DNA from 2 places in the Eremococcus coleocola ACS-139-V-Col8 genome. Region 1 is predicted to be linked to the other one. Evidence: predicted binding sites of a transcription regulator. Region 1 holds the regulator's gene; the other holds the start of a gene.

Evidence for each region. Region 1 encodes NrdR, which represses ribonucleotide reductase genes. Its sites were predicted from a motif close to ACACNATATATNGTGT; they were not measured.
Region 2: a site for NrdR is predicted at 3,172-3,187, ahead of nrdH (glutaredoxin-like protein NrdH). Genes of this name have one in related genera too.

Annotation. Positions count from the first base shown of each region.
Region 1 covers NZ_AENN01000015.1:321,865-328,840, reverse strand. Annotated here, with positions in the region: gene polA (DNA polymerase I) at 1-2,584, shown strand, start outside; gene HMPREF9257_RS05275 (helix-turn-helix domain-containing protein) at 3,224-3,487, shown strand; gene mutM (DNA-formamidopyrimidine glycosylase) at 3,580-4,428, shown strand; gene coaE (dephospho-CoA kinase) at 4,430-5,032, shown strand; gene nrdR (transcriptional regulator NrdR) at 5,068-5,580, shown strand; gene HMPREF9257_RS05255 (DnaD domain protein) at 5,577-6,976, shown strand, end outside.
Region 2 covers NZ_AENN01000015.1:7,133-14,108, reverse strand. Annotated here, with positions in the region: gene HMPREF9257_RS03785 (Rqc2 family fibronectin-binding protein) at 1-41, opposite strand, end outside; gene HMPREF9257_RS03780 (ABC transporter substrate-binding protein) at 447-1,427, shown strand; gene HMPREF9257_RS03775 (ABC transporter permease) at 1,430-2,320, shown strand; gene HMPREF9257_RS03770 (ABC transporter ATP-binding protein) at 2,320-3,096, shown strand; gene nrdH (glutaredoxin-like protein NrdH) at 3,280-3,501, shown strand; gene HMPREF9257_RS03760 (helix-turn-helix domain-containing protein) at 3,594-4,763, opposite strand; gene HMPREF9257_RS03755 (PTS sugar transporter subunit IIB) at 4,909-5,397, shown strand; gene HMPREF9257_RS03750 (pyruvate carboxylase) at 5,617-6,976, shown strand, end outside.

The DNA of each region.
Region 1 (6,976 bases):
CTTTAAAAATAAGGACGGCCTCCACACCAATGCCTTATTCTCATTCAACCGCATGCTGGAAAATATTCTAGACCAGTTTCAACCAACCCATATTTTAGTGGCTTTTGACCAACCTGGACCTACCTTCCGGACCAAACAGTTTGAGGAATATAAAGGTAACCGGCAAAAGACTCCATCCGAATTCAAGGAACAGTTGCCTTATTTCCGGGTCCTCTTAGATGGCTACGGTATTCAATACTACGATATGGCCGACTATGAAGCCGATGATATTATTGGAACTCTATCCCGTCAAGCCGATTCCGATGATGAAGTGATTGTTATTTCTGGCGATAAAGACTTGACTCAGTTGGCGACTGATAATGTTACGGTCTATATTACCCGCAAGGGAGTCTCTGAATTAGAAGCCTATACTCCTGAAGTTATCCGGGAGAAGTTCGACCTGGAACCCCTACAAATCATTGAAATGAAGGGGCTTATGGGAGATTCTTCCGATAATTATCCCGGTATTACCCGGATTGGGGAGAAGACGGCCCTCAAGTTACTCCATCAATTTAATACGGTGGCTGAAATGTATGACCGTTTGGATGAATTGAAGCCTTCCAAGATGAAAGAAAATATAATTAACGACAAAGCTAATGCCTTGATGAGCCGGGACCTGGCTGAGATTATTACCAATGTCCCCCTCGAAAAAAATCTCGAAGATATTGCCTATAAAGGAAAACAAACGGATCTGTTAATGGATTTCTACCGGCAAATGCAATTCAATTCCTTCTTAACGCAATTGCAAGCCCAAACTGGCTTGGAAGCTGAAGCCGAGGAAGTACCAGCAGATTTACCGCTTTATCAAGTGATTGAAGTCGATCAAGTTCAGGCTGATCACCTTCCTGACCGGGCAGCCCTCTATATCGAAATGTTGGAAGAAAATTATCATATGGGCCAAGTCATTGGCCTGGTTTGGCAAGACCTTGACAGTCATGAGATTTACTTAGCTGATTGGGACCAAGCCATTCAAAGCCCTGCCTTCAAAGCATGGTTGGCAGATGCCTCTAATCAAAAAATTCTTTTTGATTCTAAACGGGACCAAGTTATTTTAGCCAACGCTGGTTTAGACCTAGCTGGAATTGATTTTGATATTATGATTGCCAATTATCTAATCGATACCCACCTAGCCAAAGAATTGGCCGATATGTTAACCAATAATGACATGCCAAGCCTAGTTAAATATGATGAAGCTGTTTATGGTAAGGGGGCAAAACAAGCCGTCCCTGACTCGGCTGAATTAAATGACCATTTAGCCAATAAGGTCAAGGCTATGGGTCTTTTAGTGGAACCCTTGACCCAACAATTAAAAGATCTTCATATGTGGGACCTTTATCAAACCATTGAAATGCCCCTAGCCCGAGTCCTAGCTCGGATGGAAATCCAAGGGGTTAAAGTCGATGCCCAAATTTTAGCTGACAAGAACCAAGCCTTACTTGAACGCTTAGCCCAAATGGAAGCAGAAATCTATGACTTAGCGGGAGAAGAGTTCAATATTAACTCGGTCAAACAATTAGGTGTGATTCTTTTTGAAAAATTAGAATTACCAATTATAAAAAAGACCAAGACCGGTTATTCTACTGCTGCGGATGTCTTGGAGAAATTGGCCGATAAACACCCAATTATTCCCGCTATTCTGGAATACCGGCAAATTTCCAAACTTCAAGGGACTTATCTAGCCGGTCTACCGACTTATATCAAGGAAGACGGCAAAATCCACAGCCGTTTTGTCCAAACCTTAACTCAAACGGGTCGACTATCGTCGGCAGACCCTAACTTGCAAAATATTCCGGCCCGGATCGAAGAAGGTCGGCGCATCCGCCAGGCTTTTGTGCCAGCCCATGAAGGCTGGCAACTCTTTGGGGCCGATTATTCCCAAATTGAATTGCGCGTCCTGGCCCATATTGCTCAAGACCAGCATATGATTGCAGCCTTCAAATCGGGTGAAGATATTCATGAGGCTACGGCTCGCCGGGTCTTTGGTTTGGATCCTGACACAGTGATTGATGCCAACCTACGTCGCCAAGCCAAGGCGGTTAACTTTGGGATTGTGTACGGGATTTCTGATTACGGCTTGTCCAACAACTTGAATATTCCCCGGAAACATGCCAAGGCTTTTATTGAGAATTATTTTGAAAAATATCCCGATATCCACCAGTTTATGGAGGATATTGTGGCGGAGGCCAAGGAAAAGGGTTATGTGGAAACCTTGTTCAAGCGTCGTCGTTATTTGCCTGATATCGATGCTTCCAATTTCAATATTCGGTCCTTTGCCGAACGGACGGCCATGAATTCGCCGATTCAAGGAACGGCAGCGGATATTATTAAGATTGCCATGGTGCGGATTCAGGATGCTTTGGATGAAAAAGGGTTGCAGTCACGTTTGTTGCTGTCTGTCCATGATGAGGTGATTTTGGAAGGGCCGGCTGAGGAGATGGAAGTCTTGTCAGATTTGGTGCCGGATATTATGGAATCCTGTGTGGAATTGGATGTGCCACTCAAGGTGGAATACAATCAAGCCAACGACTGGTATGAGTTGAAATAAGACAAAAATCTGTGGCAGGTCGTCAGAGGGTTTGTGCCGGCAAATGTGAGTACTGATTAAAGTAATATAGTGATTGCTGGCAAAAGGTAGTAGTGACAAAATTAAAGAAAATTGAGTAAATATAAGGTTTCGAACAATCCCAAGCAGGTCGCGGAATCGTCCTTCAATGGGCGGGCCCATTGAAGGACTTGGCTGGCTACTCAAAGACTAAGCAGGCAAGCTGCCAAGTCTTTGATGTGCGCCAGTCCATTCTCCGTGCGACTGGCATGGATTGTTGAAGCCTTTTTACATTCAATCAGAAAGAAAAGAAGAGAAGGGAGAGGGTGCTGGTAAGGTTTGGTGCTTGAGGCAGTGGTTGGAGCTCGGTAGAAGAGAGTATTTCTTTAGTTGGTGCTGAAGTAAAGAAAGAATCTAGGTTTGTTCTTTAGTGGATATATAAGTGAGGAAAGATTTGGATTTTGTGCTTGAGTAGCCAAGAAAGTAAAGAAAATACCTGAGATTATTCTTGGCTTGTAATGGAAAATAATTACATAAACGACAAAAAACAAACGTTAAAACTTTACGTTTGTTTTTTTGCGTTCTTTAAACTTAATCGAAAGTTTCGACATAGGTATTCAGCGGATTAAAGCTGCCTAAGCAATGAGTCAGGTGAAGCCCCAATTTAAGTGGTTTGAGAATTCGATTCAAATTATTTTACCAGTGATTGCGTCGATATATGGTCTAAGCCAAAATCAACAGAAGGTCTATCGGGCTCTAGAATATGATGCCAATGCCAGTTCTGACCTGATTGAGGAAAATGATTTTGGTAAGAATAAGGTTTTGAATTTATTAGAAGAGCTGATTGACCAGGGCTATGTTGAAAAGATAGGGCGAGGTCAGGGAACCCGTTATCAGGTCAAATAGATTTGATAATTTAGGAATGATTTTTGGCTAGTATATTCGCTTTATAGTCATAAATCCAATATAATAGAGAGTAAGATTTAGGAGGGGTGTTTATGCCCGAATTACCAGAAGTTGAAACCAACCGACGAGGCTTGGCCCAGTGTGTGACTGGCTTGACTATCGACCAAGTTGATATTTATTGGCCGCGGATTGTGAAGACAGAGATGGATTTGCTTAAGTGGAGTCAAGAACTACAAGGGCGGACCATTGAGCGGATGGACCGGCGGGCCAAGTATTTGATCTTTGTCTTGAGTCAAGGTCTAGCTTTGGTTTCCCATTTACGGATGGAAGGCAAGTATTTCTACTATCCGGTTGATCAGATTCCTGAAGTAAAAGGGAAACATGTGCATTTGATCATGACCTTTACCGACGGCAGTCAACTCCAATACCAAGATGTGCGTAAGTTTGGCCGCTTTGAACTCATGCCCCAAACAGAATTAGCAGATTATTTTAAGGCGAAGAAGATTGGGCCGGAACCGACACCGGAAAGTTTTAAATTGGATGGCTTTTATGCCAGCTTAGGCAAGATTTCCCGAGCTATAAAGCCAGCCTTGTTAGACCAGAAATTAGTGGCTGGTTTGGGCAATATTTATGTGGATGAGGCTTTATTTCAGGCCCAGATTCATCCCTTGACTCCAGCAAAGGATTTGTCTTATGACCAAGCCAGCCGTTTGCATGCAGCCATTATTGATGTGCTAGCGCGGGCAGTTGAGGCTGGAGGAACAACCATCCGAACCTACTTGAATTCCTTAGGGGAAGCAGGGTCTTTTCAAGTTCAATTGGCTGTCTATGGTCAGACCGATCAGCCTTGTCCCCGTTGTGGTCATCCCATTGAGAAGATGGTGGTGGGGCAACGCGGTACCCATTATTGTCCTATTTGTCAGCCCTTATATGAGGTGTAATATGAAGCAAGTTATTTTAACCGGAGGTATTGCGACAGGAAAGTCGACTGTCTCTAACTATTTACTAGAAAAGGGTTATCCTGTCATTGATACGGATATCCTGTCTCGTCAGGCGGTAGAACCTGGTTCTCAAGGTTTGAGTCAGATTGTGGCTGATTTTGGGCCTCAAGTTTTGACTCCAGAAGGCAACCTAGACCGAGATGCAGTCGCACGGTTAGTTTTTCAAGATTCTAAATGGCGGGACCGTTTGAATCAAATCGTCCATCCCCTAGTCTTTAAAGCGACGAAAGCAGGCTTGGATGACTACCGGCAAGCCGGAGCTGAGCTGGTTTTTGTCGATATGCCTTTGTACTTTGAAGTAGGGGTTAACTATTTGGACCAAGTCAAACCGGATCAAGTCTGGTTAGTCTATGTGGATGAAGACACCCAGTTAAAACGTTTGTTAGATCGCAACCATTATGACCTGGACCATGCCAAGGATCGGATTGCCAGTCAATATCCTATTGAAGAGAAGGCCCAACAAGCTGATGTGGTCATAGATAATCGCGGAATCATTGAAAATACCTTGAAACAAGTTGACCAAGCCTTGACAGAATTAATATAATAGAAGATAAGCAAGCTAAGTAAAGGAGTGAAGTCATGCAGTGTCCTAAGTGTCATGTCCAGAATTCAAAAGTAATTGACTCTAGACCGGCTGATAATGGGCGGTCCATTCGGCGGCGGCGGGAGTGTCTTGAATGTCATTATCGTTTTAATACCTATGAGCGGATTGAGCATGCTCCTTTATTAGTAGTGAAACGCGATGGAACCCGCCAAGAATTTTCCCGGGAAAAATTATTGCGGGGGATTGTTCGAGCGGCTGAAAAGCGGCCGGTGGCCCATGAGCAAATGGCCGAGTTAGCAGCTAAGGTGGAAGAACAAATTCGCGATTGGTCTGACCATGAAATTGAAAGTCGAGACATCGGTGAATTAGTCATGCCTTTATTAATGGAACTCGATGAAGTGGCCTATATTCGTTTCGCTTCTGTTTACCGGGAATTCCAATCTAAGGAAATGTTTTTGAAAGAATTAGAAGAAATGGAAGCCAAATTGGCAGCCAATGAAAAAGATGACCCGAATGGGCCAAAACAAATGGAGTTAGATGTTCAATGAGTCATATCATGCAAGCCAACCAACCCTTTGTGGTGAACCGCCATCATAATTTGACCGTTCAAGACTTGGAAGTTTTGACCCAAGCCTATTTACCCATTATTGGTGCCCAGGCTCAAGCCCTCTATGTCACCTTATTTCAGTTTCAAACGGGCTTAAACCATTTATCCGATTCCTTTATTCATGCCCAACTCTTGGCCCAGTTAAATATGGGACTAGACCAATTTGACCAAGCCCGGATACGTTTAGAAGGGATTGGTTTAATTCAAACCTATCGGGATAAGAGTTCGCAGGGGTCTTACCAAAAACAAACGATTTTATATGTATTACATGAGCCTTTATCTTGGTATGATTTTTTTAATCATCCTTTGTACTCTGCCTTGTTATACAAACAAATTGGTCAGATAGCCTATGATAATTTAGTTCAAGCCCAGGTCGAATACCGGGTGAATGATGAATTATTCACTGAAATTACGACAGCATTTGACCAAGTTTATCATCTGAATCTGTCTCAAACTTGGCACCACCAAGAAAATTCTAGTCAGCTAGCGGCTAAGGAAGCTGAAACTAACACGATTCTTTCTTCAGCTAATTTTGACTATGCCAAGTATTTGAAGTATATGATGGCAGAAGGCATTGACCACAGTGAATTAACCGGTGACCTTAAAGCACAAGTCTTAGGCTTGCATCAACTTTATGCCTTGAATGAAATTGACCTGGTGCGGGTTACCAACTTAGCCACCAATCATTTGAATGGCCGGGTGCAACTGGACCGAATGAAGGAGATAGTCGAACGCCGGCCTGAGTTTAGGAATAAAGGTGCCCAGGGATCTACGGTCCAAAGTCAAAAAAGTTTACAGAAAATTAAACAGAAGTTACACCAAGAGTATCCTAAACTCAATGACAAGGACATTAATATTATGGCCTTATGCCAGGTGATGTCTGTCCAAGACTTCCTGATCAAATCCAAAGAAGCTAAAAAAGGCTTTGCGACCGACCAGGAACATTTTTTTGTCAAGGACTTACAAGAAAAAACTAATTTACCAACGGATAGTTTGAATTTTTTAATTTATTATTTATTAATTATTTCCAAACGGCCTAACTTGTATAAGTCTGACTTGCAGCGGGTGGCTAATGAATGGCAACAAAAGGGTCTCAAAGATATTAGTGATATTTTGGCTTATATTGGCCAAACTAAGAAAGACCAAAGTAAGCTACCTTACCAAGTTTATCAGGGCAATAAAACAGGTAGTTACCGGGAAGTACGGCCTTCATGGATGGATCAAGGTCAGGATGCCGGCAATAATGAAGGTCAGCCCCTGAAGGATCACACGGGTCAAGAAGTGGATGAAGAAACCATTCAAGCCCGCTTAGATAGGTTGTATAAGGAGGACCATCA
Region 2 (6,976 bases), 310 kb from region 1:
TCTTGACTGATAATATGGGTCGTAAATCCATCAAATGACATTGGTGTGACCTCCTTTTGACTTAACTATGATTATAGCATGAATTAAGTTTAAGCAAGAATATTTTGTTTTCTATGGATTAAATCAAATTGCTAGTGAAGTCCACCCTTGACAAGAAGCTGAAAGCTGATTATGATAATAATATTAAAAAGAAAGGAAGTCACGAATATGAAACATGTTCTTATTAACCATTTAAACCGTTGGCAAGGCTGGCATAGATAGGTTGTAAACATGGAGCATATTCATGGATACAACCCAGTTTGACTGCAGTTGTATCTATGTGGCTATTTCGTTTACCACGTAGATTTATGAATTCTATGTGGTAGCCCCCATAAGTTATTTTGAGCTAACACATAGATTGTGCTAGCTTTTTTTCTTTGCGTTCATAGAATAGAAAGAGGATTAAAATGAAAATATCCAAATTAATGAGCTTATTATTGGCCTTATGTCTTGTCTTGATGAGTCTCCCTTCATTTGTTTCAGCAGAGGATAACCATTTATCTGTTGCAATTGTTCAATTAGTCTCACATCCTTCCTTAGATCAAATTCATGAAGGTGTTATCGAGGGTCTTGCTGACCAAGGCTACAAAGAAGGAGAAAATCTTGATATAAATTTTCAAAATGCAGAAGGGGACATGAACTTACTAACCACTATTTCTCAGCAAGTAACGTCTCAAAAACCTGATTTAATTTTTGCGATTACAACGCCCGTGGCTCAAGCCTTACAAAATGCGACCTCTGATATTCCAATTATCTTAGCTGGTATTACTGATCCTGAGGCAGCTAATTTAATTGATTCTTTAGAAAAACCTGGAGCTAACATCTCAGGAATTTCCGACCAAATTCCTATGGAAGAACAGTTTAAATTAATTAAGACCATGGTCCCAGACGCTAAAAAAGTAGGCATGATTTATTCTTCTTCAGAAGACAATTCCAAGGCAGAAATTGAAAAAGCTCAAAAAGCTGCTGAAGGCCAAGGTTTCGAGGTGCAAGTCCAAGCTATTTCTTCTGCCTTAGATATGCAGACAGTGGCTGAGAAACTAGCTAATGAAACAGACTTAATCTTTATTGGTTCTGATAATACCATCGCCTCTGCCTTTGACTCACTCATTTCAGTAACAGACCGAGCTAAAAAACCGATTTTTTCACCGGTTGAATTAATGATTGGATCTGGAGCGGTGGCAGGTACCGCAATTAAACAAAAAGATATTGGTCTAAAATCGGCTGAATTTGCAGGTAAGGTTTTAGGTGGCCAAGAAATTGGTCAACTACCCATCGAATATATTGAGGATTACAAGGTATTAGTCAATGAAGATTCGCTTAAATTATTGGGCTTAAAGGTGCCAGGTGAAATAAAAGACCAAGTCACCTCAGTGGCAGGTGAGTAAGAATGACTATTTATTTTTCTGCTTTAATCCAAGGGATTCTTTGGGGAATTATGGGTATGGGACTCTATATTTCCTTCAGAATCTTAAGATTCACTGATTTAACTTCTGAAGCTTCCTTTACGATTGGAGCGGCTGCTTCCGTTATGTTTGCCAGTCAGGGCATGCATCCGATTTTGGTTCTAGTGGTATCTATTTTATTCGGGATGCTAGCTGGCCTAGTGACAGGCCTATTAACCACCTTATTTGATATACCTGATCTTTTGGCATCAATCATAACCATGACAGGCTTATATTCGGTTAATCTTCGGATTATGGGACGACCTAATGCCTCTTACCGAGGTTCAGAAACGATTTATAGTTTAATTGCTTCATGGATCGAAGATATAAACTACCAACGACTCTTTATTGGTCTCTTAATCAGTTTAATCCTAATTTTAGCCCTACAATTCTTTTTCCGAACTGACCTTGGTCAAGCCATGATCGCTACGGGGGATAACCCCAAGATGGCACAATCTATCGGAATAAAAACTAAATCTATGACCTGTTTAGCTCTAATGATTGCGAATGGTCTAATCGCCTTAGCGGGTGCTTTAATTTCACAAGATAACTCATTTACTGATATTTCTATGGGGACGGGCACCGTAGTTATCGCTCTTGCTTCAATTGTAATTGGTGAACTCTTACTATCTAAACAAGTCACTTTATTCGTGCGCCTAATATCAATTGTCTTGGGCGCAATTATATACCGTCTGATTTTGGTATTTGTCCTACAATTGGGCTTAAATCCTAATGATTTCAAACTTATCTCAGCCCTTGTCTTAGCTGTATTTTTAGCCTTACCCAAGTTTCGCTATTTCTTACCACATAGCTTACAAAGAAAGGGGCAAGCCTAATGGCACATGTAATTTTTAAGAATGTGAGCAAAAATTTCCAACGTAAAACGGGGGGCCTTATTACCTCTCTAGACCAAGTTAATTTTTCCATCGAAGAAGGGTCTACTACTGCTATTATTGGTACGAATGGCGCGGGTAAATCGACCTTGTTTAATGCTTTGACCCGGCAAATTGATATTAACAGTGGAGAAATTTATCTTTCGGGCCAAAGAATCGATCAAATGTCACTTTCTAAAGTTGTCTCAAAAATTGGCCAAGTATTCCAAAACCCCAGTCATGGTACGGCACCACGGATGACTGTTTTCGAAAACCTCGTATTGGCTGAGAAGAGGGGAGAAAAACGCGGTTTAGCTTTATCATTATCAAAAAAGAAGGAAAGTGACTTAGCTAATTATTTAAGTAAATTTCATTTAGACCTTGAAAATCGCCTCGATGTTCCGATTGAGTTCTTATCAGGAGGACAACGGCAAATTATTTCTTTAATAATGGCGACTTTAAAACAGCCAGAACTTCTATTATTAGATGAACATACTGCTGCGCTAGATCCACGGACGGCCCGGCAAGTCATGGAAATTACCCAGACTATGGTGCGGGATTTTCACTTAACGACCTTAATGATTACCCACCACTTAGCTGATGCCATTAAGTATGCTGATCAAATCTTGGTCTTACACCGGGGCCGGATTGTCAATTCCCATCAAAGGGATGAGATAACACATTTAAGTACGACGGATCTCTATGAAGAATTAGAAAACTTGAATACGAGTGAAGAATAGAATTAAAATTGATAACAACTTTCTTACATAATCTATGGATTACTTCTAGTGCTAATAGGTTTTAACACTAGAAGTGCCCTATATATTGTGTTTTTTAACCTAATTAAACCATACATCTTGTTTAGTTCTGCATAATAAGCTAAAATACTACTATAGTATTTTTAATGAAATGAGGAATTAAATATGGTTACCGTATATTCAAAACCAAATTGTATGCAATGCAATTTTACAAAGAAATATTTAGATGATAAAGGAATTTCTTATAAATCCGTTGATATCTTTGAAGATGCCAGTGCACTAGAACATGTCCAAGCCCTTGGTTTTCAATCTGTTCCAGTTGTTGAAGCAGATGATGAGCCTGCTTTTAATGGCTTCCGCCCAGATTTATTAGCTAAGTTAGCATAAGCATAGATAAATTTTATAGACTATGTCCGGTTCACCTCTACAGTGAAAGGAACATAGTCTATTTTTTTCTTGATTTTAATTTTTGAATGAACTCATTGAAATTTTTGTTTGGCATAGGCGGAAGGGCTCATACCAAATTCATGGGAAAAGGCACGGGAAAAATACTGGATAGATCCAAACCCTAGTTGCAACGCAATCTCTGATAAAGACAAAGTAGACTCACGAATAAGTCGCTTAGATTCACTTAAACGTAAATGGTTAATATATTGCTTGGGGGTCATATTAACATAGGTATTAAAGAGTTGTTGGAGGGTAGACCGAGATAGTTTAAATAAATTGGCTAGATCTGCTACTTGAATGTTTTTATCTAGATTTTGTTTAATGTAGGTATCCATGAGTTCAAAGGCTTTATTATCAGATTTTTCTTTCATCTTAGTCGTATTATTTAAAATTTGTCTCTCATTTTTATTTGAAATGAGATTGATAAAAACAAGTTGGAATAGAGCGAAGACTTTAGCTTTTTGTAAATAGTCAAGAGCAGATAAAGCAAGTAAGTCAATAATTTCCTGGATAAGGTCCTTATTTACTTGATTCAATGTCAATATTTTTCCAGAATCAAAGTGGTAGTCTATTTTGCTGGTAAAGGGTAGGAGGATATAAGAACTTTGTTTAGATACACCCAACAAATTGTAATCTTGGTTAGGTGGTAAAAAAACGTATTGGGAATCATTAAGAGATAAATTCATCTGATTATGCTTTAAAGTTATTTGACCATGATCAAGGATTAAAAGATGCCAAAAATTGGGGAAGGGGTTTACTAAAGATTCATTCTCGCGGATAAATTCATAGGTCATTGAAAGCGGCATAAAATAATGAACCTGTCCTTCAAAATCCATATTACTTGCAAAAATAAAGTCTAATTTAATTTGTTGGGGATGGTCTTTCTGTTGGGGAAGGAGAAGGACTTGGCTAGTTTGTGATAAGGCTAAAATATTAAAGTAGTTACCAGGACGGATTTGAACCGCACCTTTCAAGATATATTTACGAAAGCTAGAAGGATCATGGGGGTTATCAGTTATAACTAACAAAGCCAAGCCTTTGTCTTCGATTAAATTAACTGGATGGTCAAATCGAAAAAGAATTTGACTTTTCGCTTTATTTAGAACCATCAAACGTCCATTTACATGGTTTAATTTGTTCTTTTCAATATCAAAGGCAGTAAATAAGGGATTTTGACTCACTTGATTTGTTAAACGAAACATATTTGATACTCCTTATCCTTAATTCTTATAACTAGTATACTATAAAAGATAAGTAATGGTGACAATTCTCATGACTAAATATTGCAGTTTTTATGTTTTTGTATTATGATTTGGCAAGTTAATGATAATAAAAGGAGGGGCAGAAATGTCCAAGCAGATAATCGCTTTAGTTGATGACCATTATGTCCATGGACAAATTGGCTTACGTTGGTTTCATGAATTTCAAGGACAACTAATCATTATCGTGGATAATGAATTAGTAAATGATAAGCTCAAACAAGGACTTATCGAAGTGGCAATTGCTGGTGATGTTCAGTGTCGGTATTATTCTCAAGAACAGGCCATTACTAAATTACCACTCTTAAAAGATAAGCATCAAACCATCATGCTAGTCTTTCCTTCCATCACTAAATTAAAAGACCTCGTTAAAGATGGCTTACATCTTGATCAAATTATTTTAACTAGTGTTCCTTTTAAAGTTGATGATTTACGACTAAGTGATGATGTCTCTTTAAGTCAAGAACATATAGATTTCTTGCTAGGACAAGAGAAAAAAAGAACAAAAATTCATGTTGGCGCCTACGGTCTTGAAGAATCAAATAAGTTTGCGGACCTTATAAAAAAACATTCTTAATTGAAGAAAAATAAAACATTCCATTCTTAAAGAATTAACTTAGATTATTGACTTTCTAAGTTACTTAAGAAGTAACTGATTTTATCCAAGAAGAAAATTAGTTAGGGAATATTTTTTCCTTTTTACCAGTTACCGATTTATTAGTGATAATGCAAAGGGATACTATGCTATAATTGTTTACAATTAGGAAATGGACCGAAGGCCCGATAGGAGGAAATTATGAATAAAATCCACAAATTACTCATTGCTAACCGGGGCGAAATTGCTACCCGGATTATCAGGGCAAGTCACGAACTAGGCATTGAGACCATTGCAATCTATTCTAAAGAAGATGTTGGTGCCTTACACCGACAAAAGGCCGATTATTCTTATTTAATTGGTGAGGATTTAGGTCCCATTGAGGCCTATCTTGATATTGAAGGGATTATAAACTTAGCAAAGGAAAAAGGTGTGGATGCAATTCACCCAGGTTACGGTTTTTTATCAGAAAATCAAGAGTTTGCCCAAAGATGTGCTGAAGAGGGAATTATTTTTGTTGGACCTCAAGTAAAACATTTGCAAATGTTCGGGAATAAAACTCAAGCAAGAGAAACTGCTCTAGCTGCTGATTTACCTGTAATTCCTGGTTCTCAAGGAGGCGTGGCGTCCTTATCAGAAGTTAAATCCTTTGTTCAAGAACATGGATATCCAATAATGATTAAAGCGGTCAATGGCGGCGGTGGTAAGGGGATGCGCATTGTTCGTCAAGCCGACGAACTTGAACAAGCTTATGACCGAGCCAAATCAGAAGCCAAAACATCGTTTGGCGATGATTCTATTTATGTGGAACGATATGTAGAAAATCCAAAACACATTGAAGTCCAAATTATTGGCGACCAACATGGAAACCTGGTCCATTTATTTGAACGCGACTGTTCAATTCAACGGCGCCATCAAAAGGTCGTGGAAATCGCTCCTTCATTTAACTTGTCTCCAAGTATGCGGGATAAATTGACTCGTGCGGCTTTACAATTAATGAACCATATTGGTTATGAAAATGCAGGAACGGTCGAGTTTCTAGTAGCAGGTGATGATTATTATTTCATCGAAGTGAATCCACGAGTTCAAGTTGAGCATACGGTGACAGAACTGATTACTGGAATTGATATTGTTAAAAGTCAAATCTTGATCGCAGATGGAGAAGACTTGTTCGGGCCTGCCATCCATATGCCGCATCAAACTGACATTCAGGCAAAAGGTTTTGCCATTCAATGTCGAATTACCACGGAAGATCCGCTCAATAACTTCTCCCCTGATTCTGGTAAGATTATTGGATACCACTCACCAGGTGGTGCTGGTATCCGCCTTGATGCTGGGGATGCTTATGGTGGGGCTCAGATTTCTCCCTTCTACGATTCCTTATTAGTTAAGGTGTCTTCTTATTCTCGCTCTAAGAAGGGCGCTATTGAAAAGATGCAACGTGCTTTGAGTGAGATTCGTTTGGTTGGACTCAAGACCAACATTCGTTTTTTAGAGAATATTTTAAAACACCCTGAATTTAATCAAGGTGATTTTGATACCACTTTTATTGATAATCACC